Regions from separate parts of the Pectobacterium cacticida genome, predicted to be linked through region 2. Evidence: predicted binding sites of a transcription regulator. Region 2 holds the regulator's gene; each other region holds the start of a gene.

Region 1 (2,208 bases), 1.2 Mb from region 2:
GACTGGCGTTTCCGCGATCTCTCAACGGTTATCAACAAAACATTGGATGCTAATTGCCGTTATCTCAGTGCGATTATGGAGCAGTATCATCAGGGAAAGGATAATAGCCTGAATTACCGCATCGCCCGCCGTGACGCACACAACTGTGACGCGGAGCTGGCATCCGTTGTATCGAATATGTCCTCGGAACCCCATGCGACCCGAAGCAAATTGGACAGCGCATTCCGTTTTATGTGTCTCAATCATACCTTGCTAAGCTATATTTCCGCGCTCGGCGCACACCGCGACAAAATTACCGCGCCGGAAACGTTGCGATTACTTGACGAAGCCATATGCCATGTTGATAACGCACTACACTGCGGTGAAGAAGACCGTTTGGATATCGAATCGGGATTGAAAAGTCTTACCGCCGACATCCAATCCCTATCTCCCGATTCAGACAATCAAGAGTCGTTGATCATCCAACAGGTTGGCCTACTGATTAACCTTTTACCAGAGCTCATACAATTGAAAAGCGACATCGTGAGTCATTAATAAAAAACCGAGTGGCTTAATGCTTGGGGCCTTTTGAAACCGAATTGTTTTTATACCACTCCAAAAGCTCATTACGGATAACGCGTGGGAGGGCCGCCTGATGCGTACCGCAAATGGCACCGGCAAGCGCTAAGAGGATGTTGACGCTCAGATTCGACCGGACTTTACGTAACTCAAGATAGCTATTTTTCGCACCATGACGCTGTAATTCGTCAATATTCTTTATTCCAGCCTTCCATAACAGGCGCTCAATATCGTGATTAAGATTAGGGAGATCTTTTAAACGCCCATTTGCTTTTCTGATCGCTTTATCATACTGCGCGCCCATCAGCGCCAGACGAGCAAAATGTAAAAGCCGCTCAGGGTCTTGCCACAATGTTTCATCGACAAGATAGTAGTTCAGCGGCACAGGGACACCTCGCTTGGTATAAATCAAATGAGGCATATCACGTTGTTGAAATTGTTTTTCATCCTTCTTACTGGCACGAAGATACAGTTCTCCTTCCGATACCAGGCCAAAAATTATTTTATTTGCTGCGATGCTGTAGCCACCAAACTGGGAACGCGACGTAATGTCCCCCAGCGGCGAAAAAGACTGCTGAGATTGCAAAATCCTTTTTTTGCATAACTGCTTCATTGCCATCATCCTTTAGTATTGAAATGGTGTCGCCCTAAACACTTAAAATATCTGTTGCAGGAACAAATAATTAAACACAGCACAGAGGTGGCTTCAAACATAAAATGAATTTGCGGCCTCTTGCATGAGGAATATGCGAAGCGCTTTCAAAAAAATCGGGTTGATTTTTATCCATGCAGGGGATACTGTATGTTTATACAGTAACACTATGGGTAGAACTCATTATGCGCACACAACCAATCCTCACTCACAATATCGAGTCATCCTCGTTTTCCCCTAATCGACATGCGACGGATCTTTCGGCTGTTGCGGGCGGAATTATCAGTGAAATCGTGTATAACGCCGATCAACCCATAATCACGCACCTATTACTGCCGCTTTTGCGTCAGCTAGGCACGCAGTCTCGCTGGCTATTGTGGCTTTCGCCCCAGCGAAAACTCAGCCGTCCCTGGGTACTTCAATCGGGGTTACCGCTGGAAAAAATGGTGCAACTTCACCATATCAGTCCGCTATTTACGGTTGATGCCATGGAAAGAGCCTTGCTGACAGGGAATTACAGCGCCGTTTTGTGTTGGCTGCAGCACGAATTGACACAAGAAGAAAAGTGTCGGCTACAGCACGCAGCGAAGACAGGAAACACCTACGGTTTTATTATGCGGACGGAAAGTGCAAGTAATGGCGGCTATAGACTATTTCCTAGCCTTAAAATTCATTCTGCATTGTATCATTAAGTAAATTAAGAATATTCTCAGCCCATTTAATGCATGCATTTTGTCGATCGCCGCAGAGCCGTATTCTGCGGGCTTTTGGCATATATTTGATACAAACTAAAGACATAATAACTGTCAAAAGTGTCAGCTATTTGTTAGCAAGTATGTATGAATCGTGCGGTTTTCTTATAGTGCAATCCACATCATACTTGTAACTTTCTCATCACGTTGTAGACTTTAACTCGATGGAGTTGCTCTTTTATAACGTCAGTTGACTGACAGTGAGTCATAAATAAGGGCAAAGTCTCCAATCGAAGGATTTTAACC
Region 2 (2,208 bases):
TCGATGCCGTTAAAGTCGAATGATTGCAAAGGGTCGGGTAACCCCAATGCCAGACATTTCGCCTGTAGCGTCAACAGATCCGCCTGAGAGTTGTAGGGCAGAACATAGAGTATGGGACGTGAAGGATCTAACCCCAACTCAGCCACGGGATCTGCAGGAATTACTTTGCTTTTCACCAGCAGTTTCAGCGGGAAACTCAATAGCTTGTAGTAAATTTTACGCCAGCCTGACATAACAACTTGGAGCCTCTTGTTAGCGATGCGCGGCAAGGATACCAGAAACTGCGCCGGAGATCTGTGGTGATGAGACAACACCAGCGCGTTAAAATGCGAACTATTTTATATAAAAAGTGGAGGATAAATGAATAAAGCGACGGGAGTAACCCGGATTATTAAGGCGACTGGTTATTCCCTTAATGGGCTGAAACAGGCGTGGCGGCACGAAGCGGCATTTCGTCAGGAAACTCTACTGACGAGTGTCGGCATCATCGTTGCGTGTTTATTGCCCGTTACGCTAGTCGAAAAACTATTACTGATTGGATCTGTCGTCTTGATTATGCTCTTCGAGTTAGCCAATAGTGCCATTGAAGCGGTTGTCGATCGCATTGGCTGCGAACACCATGAATTATCGGGTCGAGCTAAAGATATGGGCTCCGCGGCCGTTTTCATCGCTTTCCTGTTTGCTGCTGTTGTCTGGGGAGGCATTCTCTGGCAGTGTTTTGCCTGACGTTACGCATAAGCAAATAAAAGTCAGGGCTTTGCCTACATCGGCATTCCCAATGTTGACTTACCTGTATATACTCACGGAAAGACTGTATAAACAACCAGGGGGCGGGATGAAAGTATTAACGGCAAGGCAGCAGCAGGTGTATGACTTAATCCGCGATCATATTGCGCAGACTGGAATGCCGCCAACGCGTGCGGAAATTGCTCAACAATTGGGGTTCCGCTCACCCAATGCGGCGGAAGAGCACCTAAAGGCATTGGCGCGTAAAGGCGTAATTGAAATTGTCTCAGGCGCTTCGCGTGGCATTCGCCTTCTGATGGAAGAAGAGACGGGGATCCCCTTGGTGGGGCGCGTCGCCGCAGGTGAGCCGCTGCTCGCGCAGGAACATATCGAATGTCATTATCAGGTCGATCCTGCAATGTTCAAACCCAGCGCTGATTTTTTGCTGCGAGTAAGCGGCATGTCGATGAAAAATATTGGCATTATGGATGGCGATTTACTCGCTGTGCACAAAACCGAAGATGTTCGCAACGGGCAAATCGTTGTCGCACGTATCGAAGATGAAGTGACGGTAAAACGCCTGAAGAAACAAGGTAATACGGTGTATTTGCTCGCTGAGAATGAAGAGTTTGCCCCCATTGTTGTCGATCTGCGCCAGCAAAATTTTTCGGTAGAAGGCTTAGCGGTTGGCATCATTCGTAACAGCGACTGGAGCTAACAGTTTGTGGCTACGCACGGCTAGTGGCTGGAAGTTGCGTCTTTAGGCATTAACGTTTTTTTATCGGCACGCTATGGTCATGATCGCAATGATCCGGCTGTTTGCATGATGCTATTTCCTGGCAGTCGCTGCATAGCCCGTGTGCTTCCACAACGCTGTGACGCAGCGTAAATCCTGACTGTTGCGCCAAATTGCGTAGCGTTTCCTCCACCCCTTCGGTTTGACGTTCTGTCACCTGCCCACAGCGATCGCAGATGAAGAGGGCGGAGGTATGGCTTTGGTCTTCGATATGGTGACACAGTACGTAACTGTTGTTGGATTCGACTCGATGAATGAAGCCCTGCTCCAGCAGAAAATCCAGCGCACGATAGACCGTCGGCGGTTTGGCCTGAGGCTCGGAAACCCGCAGCAGATCGAGCAGATCATATGCGCTGATCGCGCCGGGTTGTTGGGCCATAAGGCGTAAAACTTCTAACCGCTGGGGCGTGAGACGCACAGCGCGTTGCTGACAAATTTGTTCAGCCTGGGCAAGCAGTTTGTCCTGTTGGGTTGAATTCATTGCCATATCACCCTGACGCATTGAGAATTAAGGCGGATATCTTATCACGATTGCGTAAAAACGCCGAACTGGCGGCATTATCCTGCGATAATAGCGTTATACCACCAGATCGATAAGCAAGGCTCGTACCGGCGATCCAGCCCGTAGCGTCAGTGACGGTTCTTGTTTAATAAATGCGCCGTCTCCACAGTGTAAGACCTCGCTG
Region 3 (2,208 bases), 790 kb from region 2:
CGCTCCTGCCAGGTTTGCTGTGCCAGCTTTAACAGATCCTGTTTATTCAATATCGGCCACACATGTTCCTGCGTGGTTTGCTGAAAATCATCAAACTTGAGTTTGACGCCTTGACGCGCAATATGCAGATCGGGCTTTACCCGTTTCAGGCGAACTTCCAACTCTTGATAAAGCTGCTCAATCAGGTTTTCACACTGTACCCAGTCGTGAATATCCTGCGCCAATGTCTTCTCTACACCGACCGACTTCCTCAGCCGATCCGGCGAAATCTGCCGCTCATCGATGCCCTGACATCGCTCCCATAGCACCCGACCAAACTTGCCGAACGCTTTAAGCAAATCTGCCAGCGCATACCCCCGTACGTCAGCACAGGTATGCAGACCACGCTCTTCCAGTCGTTTCGCCGTCACTTTCCCCACACCGGGAATCTTCTCCAGCGGCAGCGCCAGTAGGAAATCATCCACCTGCGCGGGTGTAATGACATATTGGCCATTTGGCTTATTCAACTCTGATGCGATCTTTGCCAGAAATTTGATCGGTGCAATCCCCGCCGAGGCCGTCAGATTCAGTTCATCGGCGATGGTTCGACGGATATCTTCGGCGATAAGCGTCGCGGAACCATTACAGTGTGGGCTGTCGGTTACATCCAGATAAGCTTCATCCAGAGAAAGGGGTTCAATCAGTGAAGTGTAGCGGGCGAAGATCTCGCGGATTTGACGCGAGGTGGACTTATACACCTCCATGCGGCCAGGCAACAAGGTGAGTTGTGGGCACAGTCGCAAAGCGGTTGCCGTCGCCATTGCGCTGCGCACGCCGTAGCGTCGGGCAGGATAGTTAGCGGTACTGATGACGCCACGGCGCGCGGCGCTTCCACCAATCGCCAGAGGAATATCGCGCAAGCGCGGGTTGTCGCGCATCTCAATTGCGGCGTAGAAGCAGTCCATATCAACATGAATGATTTTGCGCATACTGGCCCCCGTAAACACTGTATAAATATACATATCAATATCCATATAAACAAGCTGCGCAGAAATAACGGCATTTACAGCACGATCGGCAACCCACTTAAACGCTGCTCAAATGACGGGATGGACTACCTAGTTGACGGCAATCTGACGGGAAAAGAAGTGAATAAAACAAGGCGTAATGAATATCCGTAAATCTGTTTACATCGTAGCTGTATTCCCTCTCTCTATAGTATGCTTTCACTGATGCCTTCTTGCGTCGCCGTTTATCCCTGATGGCGCGAAGGCCCTGTAAAACAAGCGAGAACAATATGGAAGAAAAACAGGATCATAATCATCTCGTCGAACATCAATTCGGCTCTCAGGCACAAAACTATCTGACCAGCGCGGTACATGCGCAAGGCAAAGATTTAACCCGCCTGGCGGCGTTATTGGCTTCTTTCCCGCAGGCGAAGGTGATCGACATTGGCTGTGGTGCTGGCCATGCCAGCTTCGTCGCTGCCCAGGCCGTTGCTGAGGTTATCGCCTATGATTTGTCCACCCAAATGCTGGAGGTAGTCAGTCAGGCCGCAGCCCAGAAAGAGCTAAATAATATCCGCGTTCAGCAAGGCGCGGCGGAATCCTTGCCGTTTGATAACGGCAGTGCCGATATCATCATCAGCCGTTATTCCGCCCACCACTGGCATGATGTTGGATTGGCGTTACGTGAAATGCGGCGCGTCCTGAAACCGGGTGGGCAGGTCATCATGATGGATGTGGTGTCGCCCGGTCATCCGCTGTTAGACAGCTATTTACAGACGGTGGAAAAACTACGAGATACTTCACACGTGCGTGATTATGCACCGGGCGAATGGCTGAGTCTGTTTACGGAAGCAGGGTTTATCGTGCGTAATGTCACCGGCGATAGGCTGACGCTGGAGTTCAGTAGTTGGATCGCCCGTATGCGAACGCCAGAACATTTTGCTATCGCAATTCGTGAACTGCAAAAAACGCTGCCGGACGAGGTGGTACAACATTTTGACGTACAGGCAGACGGTTCCTTTGTCACCGACAGTATGATGATAGAAGCCACCCGCGCCTGACTTGCTTAGTCTGATTAACAACCCGATATTGAGCAGTCCGAACCCTCCCGGGCTGTTTTTTGTAAATGTTAATTTTTGGCGCTTTGCAACGCTTGATTAATATGAAACCAATGATAAGGTGATTTCGTTTTCGTTGTGATCTGTTCGACGACGAAATAAAG
Region 4 (2,208 bases), 1.0 Mb from region 2:
GTACACTGACCTGAGTCTGATATTCGTAGCCCTCACGTAGACCGGAGGCTTCCAATACGCGGCTTAACACCACTTCGCCCCAGTTACCCTGCGTTTTATTATCGCCTTTTAGTGCTTTCGTCAGGTTGATGGCCTCGCGCGCCATCTGTGCGTTCAACTGTTGTAAATTACGGATCTCATGCACTAGCGTGTGGCGCTCACGCGCTTCTGCGCCGAAACTGTCCTGAACCTGACGGCGGAATCCATCCAGTTGTTCGCGCAACGGCACCAGTAGCTTATCCAGACTCTGTTTATTTTGTTCATCCACTTTGCGGCCACTCTGTTCAAAAATGCGGTTTGCCAGATTCTCAAACTGCGTGGTCAGCCGCTGTTCACTGTTTACCAGCAATCGCTGTTTCTCTTCCGCCGCCATGCGCGTCTCTTCCAGCCGAATGGTGACTTCACGCAGTTCCGCTTCCTGCGCGCTATTGATTTCACGTAGCGTCCGCAGTTCTTGATTTAACTGCACGCACTCTGCGCGGAGATCACTCAACTGTTGCAGCTTTTCATGACTGGCCGAGAGTCGAGCATGAACCTCGCGCAATTCCAACTCGTTTTGCCGTAATCGCTGTTCGTCCTGCTGCTTTGCCTGCTGCTGTTCACTGAGCGACTGTTGCGCTTGTTGTAATGTCTGTGCCAGCAAGCGTTGCTCGGTATCATGTTGAGCCAGTTTTTGCTGATGAATCAGGCTGGCAATCAACCAGCCAATCAGTAGGCCTACCGCCCCACCGCCCAGACCATAAAATACGCTGATATCCATGTTGCCTCCGCCACTTGTCACGCTGTCGGTCAAGGTAAAATGATACTGTATGGATGTCCAGAAACAATTCCGAAGAAGAGTTGGTTAAGCGGTAAAATGCGAGCCGCATTCCATATGCGTATGGGCAGACGATAATTTGCAGAAGAATCAGAGGGGTAACACTGAAATTCCCCCAACGTGGAACACCAACGTTGGGGGAACGGAAGGTATGACTTAACGAAGCGAGCGATTTAAGCTAAGCGCTGCTTCGCATCACCGATCGCTTTAGCGACCTGCTGCGGTGACACGCCACCCTGTGCAGCTCGCTTATCCAGACAGGATTGCAACGCCAGAACCGGGTAGACATCCTCGCCAATCACGGCGCTGAATTTTTGCAGATCGGCCAGCGGCAGTGCTTCCAGTGCTTTACCCTGACGGATGGCCTCAACCACCGCCTCACCCACGATATGATGTGCTTCACGGAACGGAACGCCTTTTGCGACCAGATAATCCGCCAACTCTGTCGAGTTCGCATAACCTTGCTCAGCAGCCTCTTTGCAGCGCGGACGTTTCACCTGAATACCTTCCAGCACCAGCCCCGCCATCATCAGGCAATCGTGCCAGGTATCCAGCGCGTCAAACAGCCCTTCTTTGTCTTCCTGCATGTCTTTGTTATACGCCAGCGGCAGGCCTTTCAACGTCATCATCATGCCGGTCAATGCCCCCTGAACACGACCGCATTTACCGCGAATCAGCTCCAGCGCATCTGGGTTTTTCTTCTGCGGCATTAGGGAAGATCCAGATGTCACTCGGTCAGACAGCTCAACGAATGCCGCTTCGCCGCTGTTGAAGAAGATCAGATCTTCGGCAAAACGCGACAGATGGATCATGCCGATCGACGCATCGGACAGCAGTTCCAACACATGATCGCGATCAGAAACCGTATCCAGGCTGTTACGCGTGGCCGAAGCGAATCCCAGCCAACCCGCCAGTTGCTCACGATCGATCGGATAGGCCGTTCCCGCCAGCGCCCCGCAACCCAATGGACTGACATCCAGACGCTTTAGCGTATCTTCCAAACGGCTCTCATCACGCGTCAGCATTTCATGATAAGCCAGACACCAATGCGCAAACGTCACCGGCTGTGCGCGTTGCAAGTGGGTGTAGCCAGGCATCACCGCGTCCTGATTCGCTTCCGCCGTCGTCACCAACGCCTGGCGCAACTGGCGTATCGACAGTAGCAGTTCAGCGATCTGTGCTTTGCACCACAGTTTTAGGTCCGTTGCGACCTGATCGTTACGGCTACGACCGGTATGCAACTTTTTACCTAAATCACCCACTTTCTCGATCAGGCGCTGTTCAACCCAGCTATGAATATCTTCCGCATCGCTTTGCAGGATCATCTCAGGATCGGCTTGCACTTCAACCAA

What was found. Region 2 encodes LexA, which represses DNA repair genes until DNA is damaged. Its sites were predicted from a motif close to TNCTGTATGTACATACAGNA; they were not measured.
Region 1: sulA (SOS-induced cell division inhibitor SulA) is a predicted target of LexA. The motif match lies at 1,355-1,374, and genes of this name have one in related genera.
Region 3: dinB (DNA polymerase IV) is a predicted target of LexA. The motif match lies at 984-1,003, and genes of this name have one in related genera.
Region 4: rmuC (DNA recombination protein RmuC) is a predicted target of LexA. The motif match lies at 843-862, and genes of this name have one in related genera.

The regions. Positions count from the first base shown of each region.
Region 1 covers NZ_CP133656.1:2,309,111-2,311,318, forward strand. Annotated here, with positions in the region: gene yccS (YccS family putative transporter) at 1-534, shown strand, start outside; gene RFN81_RS10695 (TfoX/Sxy family DNA transformation protein) at 551-1,171, opposite strand; gene sulA (SOS-induced cell division inhibitor SulA) at 1,396-1,902, shown strand.
Region 2 covers NZ_CP133656.1:3,544,087-3,546,294, reverse strand. Annotated here, with positions in the region: gene plsB (glycerol-3-phosphate 1-O-acyltransferase PlsB) at 1-233, opposite strand, end outside; gene RFN81_RS16155 (diacylglycerol kinase) at 361-726, shown strand; gene lexA (transcriptional repressor LexA) at 836-1,444, shown strand; gene zur (zinc uptake transcriptional repressor Zur) at 1,494-2,003, opposite strand; gene RFN81_RS16140 (pirin family protein) at 2,100-2,208, opposite strand, start outside.
Region 3 covers NZ_CP133656.1:2,757,994-2,760,201, forward strand. Annotated here, with positions in the region: gene dinB (DNA polymerase IV) at 1-968, opposite strand, end outside; gene RFN81_RS12765 (class I SAM-dependent methyltransferase) at 1,277-2,047, shown strand.
Region 4 covers NZ_CP133656.1:473,533-475,740, reverse strand. Annotated here, with positions in the region: gene rmuC (DNA recombination protein RmuC) at 1-799, opposite strand, end outside; gene argH (argininosuccinate lyase) at 1,030-2,208, opposite strand, start outside.